Linked DNA regions of Limibacter armeniacum. The protein of the gene in region 1 interacts with the protein of each later gene in a pairwise test. Links are inferred from orthologs where the notes say so. Each region holds a gene or a part of one and is shown on either strand. Other genes may lie near its edges.

Region 1 (8,236 bases):
TTGTTCTGCTTCCTTGGCTGTTTTAGATGAAGCGATAACCCTTAGAAACTCTTGAAGGTACACGATATTCTCATCAATTAGCTTCATATCAGCGGGAGGTCCATGGCCTGAAAATACCTTAGGTTGACTGCTGTTGTATTTTTTCTTCAATGTCTGTAATTCCTGAATCCAATTGATAATGCATTGTTTATCGACACCATAGCCTAACCACAGATGTACTTTGTTGTAGCAAAGGTCGCTGACAAATAGTGCGTTGAGATCATGAATGTAGACTGTAGTGACATGAGGGGCTTCAGCAGATGCATAGTCACTCTTTAAAAGGAGTTGAGTTCCATTAGGAAGGGAGAGTAAGGTGTCATTCAGTACCTTTATTGCCGCTAGGAAGCTAAAGTCAGGTATGGAGTCTTTTTCAGATACCATATCTGGTAATATTACATCTGCAGCTGGACGCTTCAATGCTTCCATCATTTCCTTGATATCTTTCTTGATAGAAGAGGTTGCTGTAACCGTGTTTGCTTCAGGAAAGCTTTGCAGAATCGTTGGCAAGCCTAGGAGTTGACCAGGGTGTCCGTGTGTAATTAGGATTTCCTTGGGTTTTCTCTGCCTGTCGTTAAGTCTCCGGACAATTCTTTTTGCATCCTTTTCATTGCGGAAACAATCGAGTAGGATAGCTGACTGACCGTCATAGATGATATAGGAGCTTAAACTTCCAGACAAGCTTTTGATCCATTCTATACGGGCTTTGGGAGCTTTGTCTTGCGCTTTTGAATAAAAAGGCAATTCCATAAAAAACAGTGTGGCACATATTAAGAGAAGGAGAGGTGCCAAAAATAAGTGGCGTTTCATGATTAGCTGGTTGGTTATCAGTTATCTGTGTGGTAGATTGCACTGAACAAGTTAGGAAAAAAAGATGAGGTGTTGAAAACAGGACCTTCTCACTCTTTATTTTTGAGAATAGTTTCCTAAATTTGTCTTTGTATACTGCAAAAATCAGATTGAATATGACAGATCCCAATTATAATACAGCTAGGCCCGAGCTAAAACTGAAAGAATACGGTAGAAACGTACAGATGCTTGTGGAATACATCTCAGAGCTTGAGGATAAAGACAAGCGTACAAAATATGCCAATATACTCATACAGTTGATGAAACAGCTGAACCCAAATGTAAATGCTGGCACAGATAGCCTTCAGCGTACATGGGATCACCTTTATGTTATGTCCAGTTTTGATTTGGATGTTGAAAGCCCTTACCCAATTCCTGAAGAGGATGTTTTGTGGAGAAAGCCACAGCGCATTGCATACAAGGATGGTGAAATGAGGTTCAAACATTATGGCCGCAATATTGAGATGCTGGTAGGTAAAGCACTTGATGAGGAAGACGAAGATGTGAGGTTGAAAGCATTTGCCAATATTATGCGCCTGATGAAAAACTTCTATCAGTCATGGAATCAGGAAAACCCTGATGAAGCTGTAATTATGCAGGATATTGAAACTATGGCGAAAGGTGGTGTTGATATGATGGTAGTGCTTGATAAGTTCCCATTCTTGGTGGACAAGCGTAACTACAATGATGTGATCAAGAAATACAACAGCAGAAAAAGAAAGAAGTATTAGTCTAATACATACTGAATTCATAAAGAAAAATCCTTCCTGAATATGGTAATTTCAGGAAGGATTTTTTTATCCCCTTACGTAGACGAAGGTCATGTACACAATGAAAATTAGCATAAGCATTCCTCCTTCAAACCTGCTCAATAGCTTTTTTCTTTGGGTATGGGAAAAAAGAAAAACGAGTACAATAGCCATGATTTGTACTATCAAATCTGTGTTGAGGTGGTAATGGTAGGGCATCTTACCCATTAGTCTTGTTACAGGAAGAATAAAGACGATATTGAAAATGTTAGACCCTGTTACATTACTGAATACAATATCCATCCGCTTTTTTCTGACAGCCATAATGGAGGTTACCAATTCGGGCAGGGAAGTACCTGTTGCCAAAATAAAGATGGCGATAAATTCCGTACTCTTGCCTATGTATTGACTGATTTCCAGTGATTGTGTAACCGTAAGGTAACCACCAGCTGTGATGGTAACCATACCAACCACAATATCCTCAAAAATCAGTAGGGCAGGCAGCTCTTTCACTTCCGTTACTAATAACTCATTTTCTTCAGGTTCATGGGTGACCAAGTACAGCAGGAATACGATAAACAACAGAAATATTAGTCCTGCCTCCAAAAAGCTCAATGTGTCTGCATACTCTTTTCCAAAAAAGTAGGCATCATTGACCAAAACGAACAGCATTACCGTTACAATCAGTGCGTAAGGGATATCCCTCCAGATATTGTTACGGTTAATCATTATGGGAGAGATCAGTGCTGTGAGTCCCAGAATAAATAGAAGGTTGAAGTTATTACTGCCTATGATGTTGGCAAATACGACATCTGTTTCGCCATACAAATGGGCTACAATACTTACCGTTAGTTCTGGAACGGATGTGGTGAAGGCAACAAGGCTTAAGCCAAGTGTCACTTCTGAAAGTTTGTATTTCTGGGCAAGGGAGGACGTACCTTCCAGGAATTGGGAAGGACCTTCGATAAGAAGCCCAAAGCCAAGAAGTAGCAGTAGTATGTTAAGCCAGATCTCCAAGTTTAGTTTTCAGGTAATGGTATAGTACTATTTGTTGAATCGAAGGGCGAAGTTAATGTTTTTCTTGTTCACTTATATCAGTTTAAAATGGTCAGCATCTAAATGTGCTGGGAACTTTTCTCTAAACTTTGAAAGTATATCTTTTTCGAGCGTCACCTGCCAAATACCTTCTTGTTCTTGAGGTGCTAAAAGAGCTTCTCCTTTAGGTGAGTAGGCCGCTGTATGTCCATTGTAAGGAATACCATTTCCATCGGTACCCACTCTGTTGACACCAATACAATATGACAGGTTTTCAATAGCCCTGGCAGCCAGTAATGTGTCCCATGCATTGACTCTGGCAGCTGGCCAGTTGGCAACATAAAGGAGCAGGTCATAGGATAGTGATTGGTTACGTGACCAAACAGGGAATCTTAGGTCATAACAGATTAGAGGGCATATTTTCCACCCTTTTAGGTCTACAAGTAGGGAATCCTTTCCAGCAGTGAAACTGAGGTGTTCATCAGCCATACTGAATAAATGGCGTTTGTCATACTGCTCATAAGTGCCGTCAGGTCTCATCCAGATCAGCCTGTTATAGCAGTTACCATTTTCCTTGACAACATAGCTACCTGTTACTACTGCACCAGTTTGAGCAGCCTGCTGCTTCATCCATTTAAAGGTAGTAAGGTTCATAGGTTCAGCCAGAGAGGCAGCTTCCTTTGCAAAACCGGTATTGAACATTTCAGGGAGTACAATCAGGTCAGTTGGAGAGGGGATTTGCCAAATCATTTCCTCCAGCATAGCCAAATTGGCTTCAGGAGAAAGCCAATGTAAGTCTGCTTGTATCAGTGTTATATTCAGGGCTTGTGTTGTCATTGAATGGTTTTTGTTTGCCAAATTTAGTTTGCATCTACAAATACGAGCATAAAGTAGAAAAGTCCACGATCGTTCTGAACGGCTGCCGCACTCATATAGTTAAAGTCAGGGTAGTTAATGTAGTTGCACCCTCCTTCCATAAATTGGGAAAATGCTGTGCCCGCAGGATCAAGGTTGTCATTGAAAGCATAACATCCTCTTACAGTTCTTACCGTAGTACCAAAGTTGGTTTTAATGGTATTGAAATATGGTGCTGCCAAGTCATCATTTTCAGCATTTGACCTGAACAATACAGTGTTGTAAAGTGCGTCACCCTCTGTACAGCGTACAAGGTATCGTTTAGCTTGCTGAAAAATCAAGAGGTCATGCTTTAACTCAGGTAAACCTGAAGCAGTTCTGTTAGCGTTGATTTTGTCAAACAACTGAGTTTCGATATAAGATCGGTTAGCAAAGTCGATTTCTCCTCTTTCCTCACAAGCTGAGAGAGAGAACAAGGCTGCCATGTATAAAACGAAAAAATACTTGAGTTTACTCATACCAAATGGGCTTTCTGCTTTGTCACAAATATAGGTAACCAGCTTGTATAACTAAAAAGTAGATGTGAAGTGGCTAACTAATATAAATACTCCTTAAACAACAAGACCACCCAAGAGATGTTGGGTGGTACTTGAAATTTTTAATGTATTGTCAGAATCTACTTCTTGTAGAATTTCATTTTATAGTCGTAGTTACACTGGCCTTTAGTAATCTTGTCCAGTTTACCTTTCAACAGGCGTCTTTTCAGAGGGCTTAGCATTTCTGTAAACAGGATGCCATCCAAGTGATCATATTCGTGCTGAATTACACGTGCAGTCATCCCATCAAACTCCTTCTCATGCTTTACCCAGTTTTCGTCAAACCATGAAAGCGTGATACGTTCAGGTCTGAAGATTTCTCCTCTGATACCCGGAATACTCAAACAACCTTCCTCATAACCCCAGTCATCGCCATCTTCTTCAACGATTTCAGGGTTAATGAATACCATTTTCATTCCTTCCTCTTTGGAATCTTCGTCCAGCATAAGGTTTGAGTCGATCACGAAAATTCTTTTGCTGATACCTACTTGTGGACCTGCAATTCCAACACCACTTGCTTCGTACATTGTATCAAACATATTGGCAGCGATTTCCTTTACGTCAATGTCGCCTTCTTGCTTGATTTCTGCTGCTACTTTTTTCAGGATCGGATCACCGTATGCTATTACTGGATATATCATGATTAAATTTGAAATAAAATATTGATCGCCATTCAGTACGTCATCATCAGGAAAATGAATTACTGCTGAAAGCATTCTGAATAATCAGGCGTATTTGATGCTATGATTTGAACTACAAAATTACGTTTTTCATTACAATTTTTTAGAACAGGGAGTTCCCTTTTTGTTCCAAATACGATTGCAGAATAATAACAGCACTGACTTTGTCAATGTTTCCTTTATTACGTCGATCCTTCTTTTTGGAGCCGCTTGCAATCATGGCATCCAAAGCCATCTTGGATGTGAAACGTTCATCAATCAGGTGAACAGGCTTGTCCGGAAAAATCTTATTCAACTCCTTCTCCAGTTTCAGTACAGGCTGTGTTGTATGTGTATCTTCTGTATTCAGTTTACGAGGATGTCCCAACACAATAGCCTCTACTTCTTCCTTTGCCATATATTCTTTGAGGTAAGGGATCAGCTTTTTGGTTTCAACTGTTTCAAGCCCACTTGCAATGATCTGCATTGGATCTGTAACAGCAAGTCCTGTTCGTTTGAGTCCGAAATCTATACTTATAATTCTAGCCATTGTAGATGTTTGTTTGGTGCAAAGGTAATGCTTTTAGTAAAGAATTCACTTTAAGGGGGTAAAACTAGTCTTAAGAGCGCATCTGAAGAAAACACAGGTTCGCACTTAATGGGCGCAATCATTGTTTTGATAACAATGTGCTTCTCTGTTTAGTTGTAGCCCTCAGTTTTGGATTCCATGATGCATATGCTTAAAATTTACTTTACTGCCATTTTACTTTTAATCTCTGTTTTGCCTGCTTTTTCCCAAAAGGAGCAGGTGCTGGCTGTATTGGATAAATATGGCTTATACCTTTCAATGCTTGAAGCAGGGTTAAAAGAGGAGGGAGCGGAGTATTATTTCAAATGCTCAACTACTATTGAAAGTAAGTCAAAGGTTATGAAATATACCTTTGAGTTTGACCCGAGAAGGTCTGCTGGTGCATTCTGGGTGGGCAGTAACGGGGGAGAAGAAACTACAGACAAGGAGACAAGACAATTGGAAACGTATTTGAATGAAAAGGTAGCAGAAGCAACGGCAGACATAGATGAAAACTCATTACAACTTGAGGCTGATACGGAAGAGGAACTGGTGATCTCTTTTAAGTATTCAACAACCACACTTCCTTCCTCATATGCATTTTTTGCTGATTGTCTTGTAAAAGCTCATATCAATAAAGCGGAAAAGGCTTTCACTTTTATCTCTTTTGAGAGTTTCCGACCGACTGTGCTAATGGGGAAAAAGGTTGAAAAACTGAAAGGGTATGGAACATTATGTACGCTTCATGGCAGTCAGGGGTGTTTTTTTGATCAGCTGTTTATCAATGCAGCGTCTACATGGCTGGGGAAGGATTTTAGACTGCTATCTAGGTACTATGATTATGGTAAAACACTTTAAAAAAAGTCCTCTTACGATTTTCTGAAAACCTATAAGAGGACTTGTCAAGTTTTATTCAGCGATCTTAGCTGCAATGGCTTCAACCGTCTTTTTAGTGTTTCCGATAAAGATTTCACCATCAATTATAAAAACAGGACGCTTCAGGAATGTGTACTCTTCCAATATCAGCGACCTGTAATCATCTTCATTCAGCTGCTGATCCTTTAAGCCTCTTGCTGCATACTGACGAGAGCGACGGCTGAATAGCGACTCATAGCTACCTGCAAGTGCTTTCATCTCATCTAGCTGCTCAGTTGTGATAGCGGCAGTCTTAATATCCTGTTTTTCAAAATCCTCTCCGATTCCCAATTCCTTTATAATTCTTTTGCAAGTGTCACAAGTGGAGAGGTGATAAACTTTTCTCATAGCTACAGATAATATTTAAAACATTAAAATTATTAGACCACCACCTGGTAGTCAGGTTGTTTGTATTGTATTTCTTCAATATTGCCTTTTATCATATGAGCCATTTTATCTGTAGGGAGGTCATTTGGGTCATGTCCAAATGGATCCTCAATTTCCTCAGCAATAATCACAAGGCTCATGGCTACATAGTAGATGATCAGTACCGGAACAAATGTCCACCAACCCAGCTGGTCTATAAACCCAATCGGCATGATCATGGCATAAATCCAAATATAAATTTTCAGTAAGTAGGCGTGAGCAATAGGAATCGGTGTATTGTGAATACGTTCACATTTACCAAGTACAACCAGCAAGTTGTCGGTGTATTCCATAAACTTGATGCGCTGGAAGTCTGATAGGTTACCACGTTCGTACTCATGTTCTATCACTTGAAGCATCATTCTGACCAAACCATTAGGGCGGTGTTGCCATTGTTTGAGTTGTTCAAGGATATCGTCAGGAAGGAATGTTAGTTCCTCAAAAATAACTCCTTTCCTAAGGTGTTCTTTCAGTACAAAAGGGAATGCCTTAAGCATAAGAAACAACCGCTTTTTATTTTCAGATTCTTCTATTTGCATGTGGATATGCAATGCAAAGTGCCTGCAAATATTGACCATTGAGCCAAGAACTTTACGGGCTTCCCACCACCTGTCATAAGCTGTGTTTGTTCTGAATACCAACAAAACACCTAAAGCAGCTCCCAATAATCCTGGCAGTGAAAAACTGCTGGCAAAGTTGAATTCTGTTAGCTCATGTATCGCGCTGAATAGCAGGCAGGGAATGGCAATGCTGATTAGGTTACGGGCAAGTTTTCGGACTAGATAGCCTTTGAACTTGACAATCAGGAAGATAGTAGAGTTGAATAAATCTTTAGAATCTTTTTCCACGATAGTAGTAGTTTTAGCTTAAATGATGATGAGATCTACACTAGGTGCGTTCATGCTATTGTTAGTTACGATTTGGGTTCTTTTCCTTCAACTTGATAGACAGAATGTGAAAGGTGAACATTTGAATAATTAAATGTACCTCTTGTAACATAATGGCAAAATTGGAAATAGTCCTGTTTCAGCCAGAATAGGTGCTAAAAGCCACTTCAAAGGACTGTCATTTGTTTTTATTTAGAATGACGCTTTTTATAGTACAGCAAATAATTGTGAATATCCAAAAAAGAGGAGGAATTCCAAAGGGTGGGCATTTGTTTTTGAAAAGAAGGCAGTTTACATTTGTTCCATCTTAAAAAGCAGCTAGCATTTGCTGATCAAAAGATAATTTCAATTTAGACTTTCCACCCTTCGTATTTAGGGTTGTATATAAAAGTATAAGGTGGAATGTTTTTTGTGAACTATTGTAAAAATTCGAAACAAAAAACATTCGAAACCATTAAAGCATTAAGAGAGTTAAACTTTTTTCATTTTCATATTTACTGGACTAAGGGCTTCGTCAATGATGAAGTCCTTTTTCAATTTTTAGGCTTTTGAAGGGCTGTCATATGATACAAACCTTTCTTTAAGTTCGGGAGTTGGCAGACGGCATGCATCTCTTTTTCCAAACCACTTATATCTGTTTTTGGCAATTACTTTATAGACA
Region 2 (8,381 bases), on another replicon or contig:
ACTTTAAGTTGGCAAACTACCTGCAATGATGTTCGTAACCAGCCTTACCAATTTACCTTTCAAGCCTTGGATCACCCAAAACCTAGCAATTTACAATTAGGAGATACGCAGACTTGGAGGGTTAGAGTATTAGGCCCTGCACCTCAAGGTTTGACAGCAGAGACAGATACTCTCAATGGTACAGTTCGTCTCAATTGGGATGCATACTCCTGTGGAAGAGCTGAAAAAATACACATTTATCGAAAAGTGGGCTCTTTTGATTTCCAACCAGTATGTGAAACTGGACTTCCTGAGTATACAGGGTATCAAAAGGTTGGTGAAGTTGACATCAATGCCACCTCTTTTGAAGATGTTACCGTACAAGGAGGCTCTAACTATTGCTATAGAATTTACGCCAGCTTTTCTCAGCCACAAGGAGGCGAAAGCCTTGCTTCACAAGAAGCCTGCACTTTTGTTCCTGCTTTATTCTACATGACCAATGTTAGTATAGACCAAACTGATTCAGAGGATGGTGAAATCTCAGTAGCGTGGACTCAACCTTACAACGAAAGTCTGGAATCTGTTACTTACAGACTTTTTAGAGGTGAAGGGTTGTCTGGCATGGACCCATTGACTGAAATCAACCAAACTTTCCAAAAACAAGATACCTCTTACATTGACAAGGGACTTGATACAGAAAACACTCGCTACCATTATTGGGTAGAGCTTTCTTCCAGTGGAAATTTGTTGGAAACATCCAGAACAGCCTCTCAAGTAGAGCTCAGGGCTTCACCCAAATTGAATAGTATCATACTGAACTGGAAAGCTTCTGTTCCATGGAGTATAACCTCAAGTAGTAGACCTATTCATTATATTTTCAAAAAACTCAAAGAAGAGGATAATAGTGAATTCAAATTACTGGACAGTGTGATGGTTAGCAGCGAGGGGCTAATGTATGAAGACTTGTCTGAAGGGATGATTGAAGGACAAGAGTACTGTTACAAAATCCTTACAGTCGGTACCTATGAACAGTATGGCTTACCTGACTCATTGATCAATTATTCTCAGGAATTATGTGCTACATTATTAGATACAATTCCCCCTTGTCCACCTGTACTCACACTTGTTAGTCCAGACTGTAATGCACTTTCTCAAGAGCAATATAGTACAGATGATCAATGCTTACAGACCTATACCAATCAACTGTCATGGATTGATGGCACAGGAGACACATGTGATGACGATATTGCTTACTATAATATCTATTACAGTGAAAGGGAACAAAGCAGTTTGGAAGGGTTCAATAAAATAGGTTCAACTCCTGATCTACAATACCTTCACGAAGACCTTGTTTCCATTGCCGGAAGCTATACTGTTACCGCAGTAGACTTCTCTGGAAATGAAAGTGTATTATCCAATATTGAGGTTCAAGATAATGAATGCACAAGTTATATATTACCTAATGCATTCAGTCCTAACAATGATGGGATTAATGACCTCTTCATTCCTATGAGATGCCCTAGGTTTGTCAAGGAAGTTAAGTTTACAGTGATCAATAGATGGGGAGGTTTGATATTTACTTCTGATCAAAACCCAGAAATTAATTGGGATGGCAGAGACCTAGATGGGCAACTGCTTTCATCAGGTACTTATTATTATGAGGCTGAAGTCACATTTTACAGACTTCACGAAGAGGATGAGAAAACCACTTACAAAGGTTGGGTAATGCTTATGAGAAACAAAGATGACAATAATATAGACACGTCTATCAAGTAGTCATAAAACTACCCAGACAATACTTTTAAAGAGGAAAAGCGGAATGAAACTATATTTCATTCCGCTTTTATTTTACGTATACCAATAAAGAATTAAGCAGGAACCTTCTCCACACTTACTTTCCCTCTAACTCCTACCATAATCACAATCAGAGCACTTGCTCCCATCAAATAGGGATAATAAAGATATTGCATTACTTCTAATGGACTAATCACTGCCGCACCGGCCACACTTACAGCAGCCAATATTTGTGCTCCATACGGAATGGTTCCTTGTGCAAAACAAGAAAAAGTATCCAACAAACTTGCTGTTCGCCTTGGATCTAACTCAAACCTGTCTGAAATATCTTTCGCAATAGGTCCTGCAATAATAATCGCAACCGTATTATTCGCTGTACAAACATCTACAACACTGATTAATGCAGCAATACCCAATTCAGCACCTCGCTTACTTTTGACATTTCGTAATATCAAACTGATCAAAAACTCAATACCTCCATTCTTACGAATCAATTCGACAACTCCTCCTACCAATAAACAGATAATAACCAATTCAGACATTCCTGAAATTCCCTTCTGTACAGCCGCTATCCAGCCCCATATATCAAAACTTTCAGTATAAATACCAACAACTCCTGATATCAGCACACCTCCTGCCAGAACAAGAATTACATTCACACCAAACAATGCCGCAACAAGTACTGCTACATAAGGGAAAACCTTAATCAATGAGTACTCCAATTCTTCGTTTAGACTTGTAGCTTCTCCTCCTGCCAAAAACAGATACAATAGCATGGTTAATACAGCTCCAGGCAAGACAATTCCGATATTCATCTTGAACTTGTCTCTCATCTTGACTCCTTGTGTTCTTGCAGAAGCAATCGTTGTATCAGAAATCATAGATAGGTTATCCCCAAACATTGCACCTCCAATTACAGAGCCTAATGTAAGTCCCAACGGAAGTCCCAATTGCTCAGCTACTCCAACGCCTATCGGTGCTACAGCTACGATAGTTCCCACGGATGTCCCTACTGCTAATGATATAAAACATGCAATCAGGAAGAGCCCTGCCACCAAAACATTGGAAGGCAGTAATGACAGTCCCATATTAACTGTTGAGTCAATAGCTCCCATCGCTTTTCCAGTTTGGGCAAAAGCACCAGCCAACAGAAATATCAAGCACATCAACATGATATCTCTGTTTCCCATTCCTTTCGCAAAATCTCCTACTTTTTCACTGAGTCCCCTTCCCCGGTCCATACCAATGGCTACACCTGATGCTATTAGGAAAGCTACCCCCACAGGCATCTTATAAAAATCCCCTGTAATAATGGATACACAAAGGTAAACCAACAAAAACACCCCTAGCGGTAAAAGTGCCCATGCATTTCCTCTCTTGACAACTGTCGTATCGTTTTCTGTATTCAAAGCAATCTATAATTATTCACAAAAACTCTTAGAACTATTACATCTATTAAAAAGTTCCAAACTTAGCAAAAAATAAGCGGCAACCTCATAAGAGATTGCCGCCGCATATATTATATGGATAGGTATCTACCCTATACAAGTCCACTTTCTACAAGATATTCAGCAATTTGAACAGTATTTGTAGCCGCACCTTTTCTTAGGTTATCAGCAACAATCCACATGTTCAAAGTATTTGCCTGAGACTCATCTCTTCTCAACCTTCCTACAAAAGTTTCATCACGATTGTGGGCGTTGATTGGCATAGGGTATACATTGTTTGCTGGGTCGTCTTGCAAAATAATACCAGGTGCTTCTGATAGGATTGCTTTTACTTCATCCAAATCAAAATCTTCCTTGAACTCAACGTTTACAGCTTCAGAGTGCCCTCCGATTGTTGGGATACGTACAGTTGTAGAAGTTACCTTGATTGACTCATCACCAAAAATTTTCTTGGTTTCGTTAATCATTTTCATCTCCTCTTTTGTGTACCCATTGTCCATGAAAACATCAATATGTGGCAACACATTCAGGTCAATTTTGTGAGGATAAGCACGCTCACCTTCTACTCCCTGACGCTCATTCATCAACTGGTCAACAGCCTTTTTACCCGAACCTGTCACTGATTGGTATGTTGAAACCACTACACGCTCAATTCCATAACGGTTTCTTAGTGGAGCCAATGCCACAACCATTTGTATCGTAGAGCAGTTAGGGTTGGCTATAATTTTATCCTCTTTGGTTAATGTATCAGCATTCACCTCTGGTACAATCAGTTTTTTGCTGGCATCCATTCTCCAAGCAGAAGAGTTGTCAATAACAGTTGTTCCTACTGCTGCAAACTTTGGAGCAAACTCCAATGAAATGCTTCCTCCTGCTGAGAAAATGGCAATATCAGGTCTTGCTGCAATAGCATCTTCTATTGTAACAACAGTATATTCTTTATCCTGATAAGTAACTTTTTTACCGGCAGATCTAGCCGATGCCACCATCAGTAATTCATCAAAGTGAAAGCCTCTTTCTGCAATCACGTTCAGCATTTGCTCACCTACGAGTCCTGTTGCTCCTACGATAGCTAATTTCATGGTATAATCTTATGTTTCGGTATCTGATTCAATCTTCGTGCTTTCAAAAATCCTATTTTTTTCAACCTAAACAATACTTATTTGCATTTTTTTGCATTGGTAAATAACAATTTTGTAACATTTACAACAGATTGATATTTTCAAAACAAAAAGATAACCTTCGTTATACCTCAGACTTTTACTTTGATAAATACGCAGAAATAGGTCACCTCTAAAGCTCCCAACTGTCTTAAAATCTCCATCCTTTTTCCTTTCATTTAGAGATCTTCTGACTGTAAGAATTGCTAACACATATCAACAAGTTTAGCATAAGGTTCCTAAACACACCTGAAACCTTACGTAATATAGGATATATAAGAAAATGTAGTTTCATTTGTACGACCAAAATCAAAACCTTTTAAGACCTCCGGTACTCTTTAGTTTTTAATAGACTAAACGCAAACAAACCTCTCTTTACTTTACTACCAGCTATACTATTCAGTGCTTTTCCATCTAAAACTTACACCAACCAGGAAACACTGAAAAACACTTTCGACCATCATGAAACTTATATGTTTCTTCCTTCTAATCTTTCTACAATCAAGCACATTATTAGCTCAGCTTGACTCTGCTTCCTATACCTATGATTTTGGGGCAAGTCTTCATGGTGATACTATGTTAAGTATTGATAACACTAAGCACTTGAGTTACCATAAACCATTAGGTTTTGAAGTCACTTATCTTAGACAAACAGATGGCCGTAAATACTGGGAAGAAGTCCAAAATTATCCTCTTTGGGGTATATCACTGCAATACTTTGATTACAGAAGCAACATCCTAAAAAAGATGTTAAGCCTCTCTCTAGACTATCGTAGGAATATCTATAGAGGAAAAAGAGGGGCTACCTTTATTCCTCTTGGCATTGGGCTAGCTTATACTCCTGGATATTTTGACATCGAAAAGAACCCACTTAATACAGCCATTGGACAACCAGTTTCCTTTATACTCTATATCGGCATCCTCCAGCAAATACATATCAATAACTACTGGTCAATTGACCTCAAATTAGGACTTACACACTATTCAAACGGAGGACTATCAGCCCCTAACAGTGGTGTAAACCTCCTGAATACAAGTTTGGGAGTTAGTCGCAAAATACAGCAGCCTGATTTTAAGAAAAATCTACTTCCTCCAGCATTGGACAATAAGCTCCATTGCTTATTACAAGTAGCCACTGGTGCAAAAGAAGTATTGCCTACTCTTGGTAGATGGCCATTTTATAACGCTACACTCCTTTTTGCCAAAAACCTAAATTATAGACATGCTATCAATATTGGAGTGGATTATCAATATAGTGAAGCCTTGAAAAAGGAAGTTCACTTTATGCAAACGCAATGGTTTTACAACTCAACAAACGACAATGTACCTGACCACCAAACCGTCAGCCTTCTTGGTGGATATGAGTTTAAGGCGGGAAAGATCAGTGTACCTATTCTACTTGCTGCCCACATTTATAAAGAACTAGACACACTACCTACATTCTATCAAAAAATTGGACTAAGGTACTGGTTCAATAATTTATTCGCATCAATCACACTCAGAAGCTTTACTGGCAACTCAGATGGAATAGAATGGGGATTAGGTTTTAAAATTTAGCTCACATGAGAAAAATACTGCTATACCTCATTTGCCTAACTTTCAGTTTTGCATGTAATGAGATTGAATTTGATTGCTTCCAGTCAACAGGGCCTATTGAATCATATGAATTAGACTTCACTCAAATCGACTCATTAATTGTTCATGACAATATTGCTGTCTCAATCAGCTCTGCACCTCACCAAAGAGTTGTTACAGAAACAGGTAAAAACCTTTTTTCAGACCTTCAGTTTATTCAAAACGGAAAAACACTAACTGTTTATAATAATAATTACTGCAACTGGGTAAGAGAAAAGCACAGTCCTATACTACACCTATCTACATCTTCTCTCAAATACTTATCTCCTTCTGGCTCAGGAGACATCACATCAGCTAATCTTCTGACAATAGACACACTGACAATATTCACACAAAGAAGCTCCAGTAGTCTCCACTTGAAGATAAATAGCCAACTTATCAGAATCATCAGTAACAGTATCTCCCCTGTCACACTTGAAGGCGATAGTGAAGTTTTATCGTTAGGAATGTATTACAATATAGGCAATTTGGAGTGTAGTAAACTGAAGGCCAATACAGTTACTGTAAATCACCGAGGGCTTGGTAGGATTACTGTCAACCCAATAAAAATGCTGAGCGTCAACTTATACTCTGAAGGAGATGTAGAATACGTACACCAACCTGACAGTATTTCTGTTCAACATACAGGAGGAGGAGAACTTATTGGACCATAAATAAGCCCCTGTTTCATTAGAAACAGGGGCTATCTATTTTTATCTTAAAAGATGCCTTATGCAAGCAATCTGATTGGATCTTCCAAGAATTTCTTCAAGTCAAGTAAGAAGGCAGAACCTACAGCTCCATCTACTACTCTATGGTCACAAGACAATGTTACTTTCATAACATTACCAGGTACAATCTGACCATTTTTCACTACAGGTACTTGCTTGATACCACCTACTGCAAGGATACAAGAGTTTGGCGGGTTGATAATCGCTGTAAACTCTTCGATACCAAACATACCCAAGTTAGAGATAGTGAAAGTAGAACCTTCCCAATCTTGTGGTTGCAGTTTCTTATCAATAGCTCTCTTAGCCAAGTCTTTTACCTCAGCTGAGATTGCAGACATTCCTTTTTGGTCAGCATGTCTTACTACTGGTACCAGAAGTCCGTCAGGTACAGCTACTGCAATACCGACATGCACGTGGTCATTGAAACGGATCGCATCACCCATCCAACCAGCGTTCACATATTTATGTTTTTTCAATGCTGCTGCTACTGCTTTCACAACCATATCGTTGAATGAAATCTTCACGTCAGACACTTCATTCAGGCTCTTTCTTGCTGTAATTGCATTGTCCATATCAATGTCCAATGTCAAATAGAAGTGAGGTGCTGTGAATTTCGCTTCTGTCAAACGGTTAGCAATAGTCTTACGCATTTGTGATACAGGCTCATCGTAAGAGTGCTCAACACCTGCTGGTGCTGCTGCTACAGCTGGAGCCGCTTGAGGTGCTGCTGTAGTAGGTTGAGGTACGAACGCTTCCACGTCACGCTTCACTACTCTGCCATTTTCACCTGAACCTGGAATCATCGCAATATTGAAGCCTTTATCTTCAGCCATTTTCTTAGCCAATGGAGAAGCAAATACTCTATTTCCATCTGATTCAGGAGCTGGTGCTGCCGATCTTGAAACTGGTGCTGAAGCCGCAGGTGCCGCAGTTTTTTGTGGTGTTGCAGCTGGAGCCGATGCAGTTTGTTTCGGTGCTTCTGTTTTAGGAGCCTCTGCCTTAGGAGCAGCTTCTTTCTTAGCTGGAGCTGACTGAGATGCTTTCAATAGTGTTTCCCAATCTGCACCTGCTTCACCGATGATCGCAATCACTCCGTCAATCGGAACGTTAGTTACATCAGTGATATAAAGCATAGTACCATCGTTGTATGACTCAAGCTCCATAGTTGCTTTGTCAGTTTCAACCTCCGCCAAAACATCTCCTGAGCTCACTTCATCTCCTACTTTCACCAACCAGCTAGAAATAACACCTTCTTTCATAGTGTCAGACATCTTTGGCATTCTGATTACTTCAGCATTGATTCCTGAAGTATCTACTGCTTCAGACGCAGCCGCTTCTTGGGCTGGAGCCTCCTCTTCTGCTGGCGCAGCAGTTTCTTCAGCTGGAGCTGAAGAAGCACCTTTACCATCCAAAAGGCTTTGATAATCTTCTCCTGGTTCACCAATGATTGCAATAATGCCATCAATTGGCACAGCTGCTTTTTCTTGCGCTGCTATATAAAGAATTGTGCCATCCTCATATGACTCCAATTCCATGGTTGCTTTATCTGTTTCCACTTCAGCCAGGATGTCTCCTGAACTTACTTGGTCACCTTCTTTTACTAACCAAGACGCTATCACACCTTCTTTCATGGTGTCAGACATCTTCGGCATTCT

The links.
Region 2: the proteins of def (region 1) and V6R21_RS23025 interact in binary tests that used the Escherichia coli proteins (3 or more experiments, as listed by UniProt). The link is inferred for Limibacter armeniacum from one-to-one orthologs.

The regions. Positions count from the first base shown.
Region 1 is NZ_JBAJNO010000008.1:1,667,843-1,676,078, forward strand. What follows is about bases 2,982-5,826. They hold def (peptide deformylase), read right to left. Parts: upstream 4,762-5,826; coding sequence 4,201-4,761; downstream 2,982-4,200. Other genes in these bases: V6R21_RS12900 (amidohydrolase), read right to left, coding at 2,982-3,506; V6R21_RS12905 (hypothetical protein), read right to left, coding at 3,530-4,042; ruvX (Holliday junction resolvase RuvX), read right to left, coding at 4,904-5,329; V6R21_RS12920 (hypothetical protein), read left to right, coding at 5,516-5,826. In the rest of the region: V6R21_RS12885 (MBL fold metallo-hydrolase), read right to left, coding at 1-846; V6R21_RS12890 (DUF4290 domain-containing protein), read left to right, coding at 1,002-1,616; V6R21_RS12895 (calcium/sodium antiporter), read right to left, coding at 1,683-2,651; more of V6R21_RS12900, read right to left, coding at 2,724-2,981; more of V6R21_RS12920, read left to right, coding at 5,827-6,205; V6R21_RS12925 (arsenate reductase family protein), read right to left, coding at 6,257-6,610; V6R21_RS12930 (bestrophin family protein), read right to left, coding at 6,643-7,536; V6R21_RS12935 (thiol-disulfide oxidoreductase DCC family protein), read right to left, coding at 8,116-8,236. UniProt on the Escherichia coli protein: Removes the formyl group from the N-terminal Met of newly synthesized proteins. Requires at least a dipeptide for an efficient rate of reaction. N-terminal L-methionine is a prerequisite for activity but the enzyme has broad specificity at other positions.
Region 2 is NZ_JBAJNO010000009.1:1,278,618-1,286,998, forward strand. Bases 2,309-5,298 are described here. They hold V6R21_RS23025 (aspartate-semialdehyde dehydrogenase), read right to left. Parts: upstream 4,304-5,298; coding sequence 3,314-4,303; downstream 2,309-3,313. Other genes in these bases: V6R21_RS23020 (Na+/H+ antiporter NhaC family protein), read right to left, coding at 2,309-3,182; V6R21_RS23030 (acyloxyacyl hydrolase), read left to right, coding at 4,844-5,298. Also shown: V6R21_RS23015 (T9SS type B sorting domain-containing protein), read left to right, coding at 1-1,755; more of V6R21_RS23020, read right to left, coding at 1,848-2,308; more of V6R21_RS23030, read left to right, coding at 5,299-5,938; V6R21_RS23035 (GIN domain-containing protein), read left to right, coding at 5,944-6,669; V6R21_RS23040 (pyruvate dehydrogenase complex dihydrolipoamide acetyltransferase), read right to left, coding at 6,726-8,381.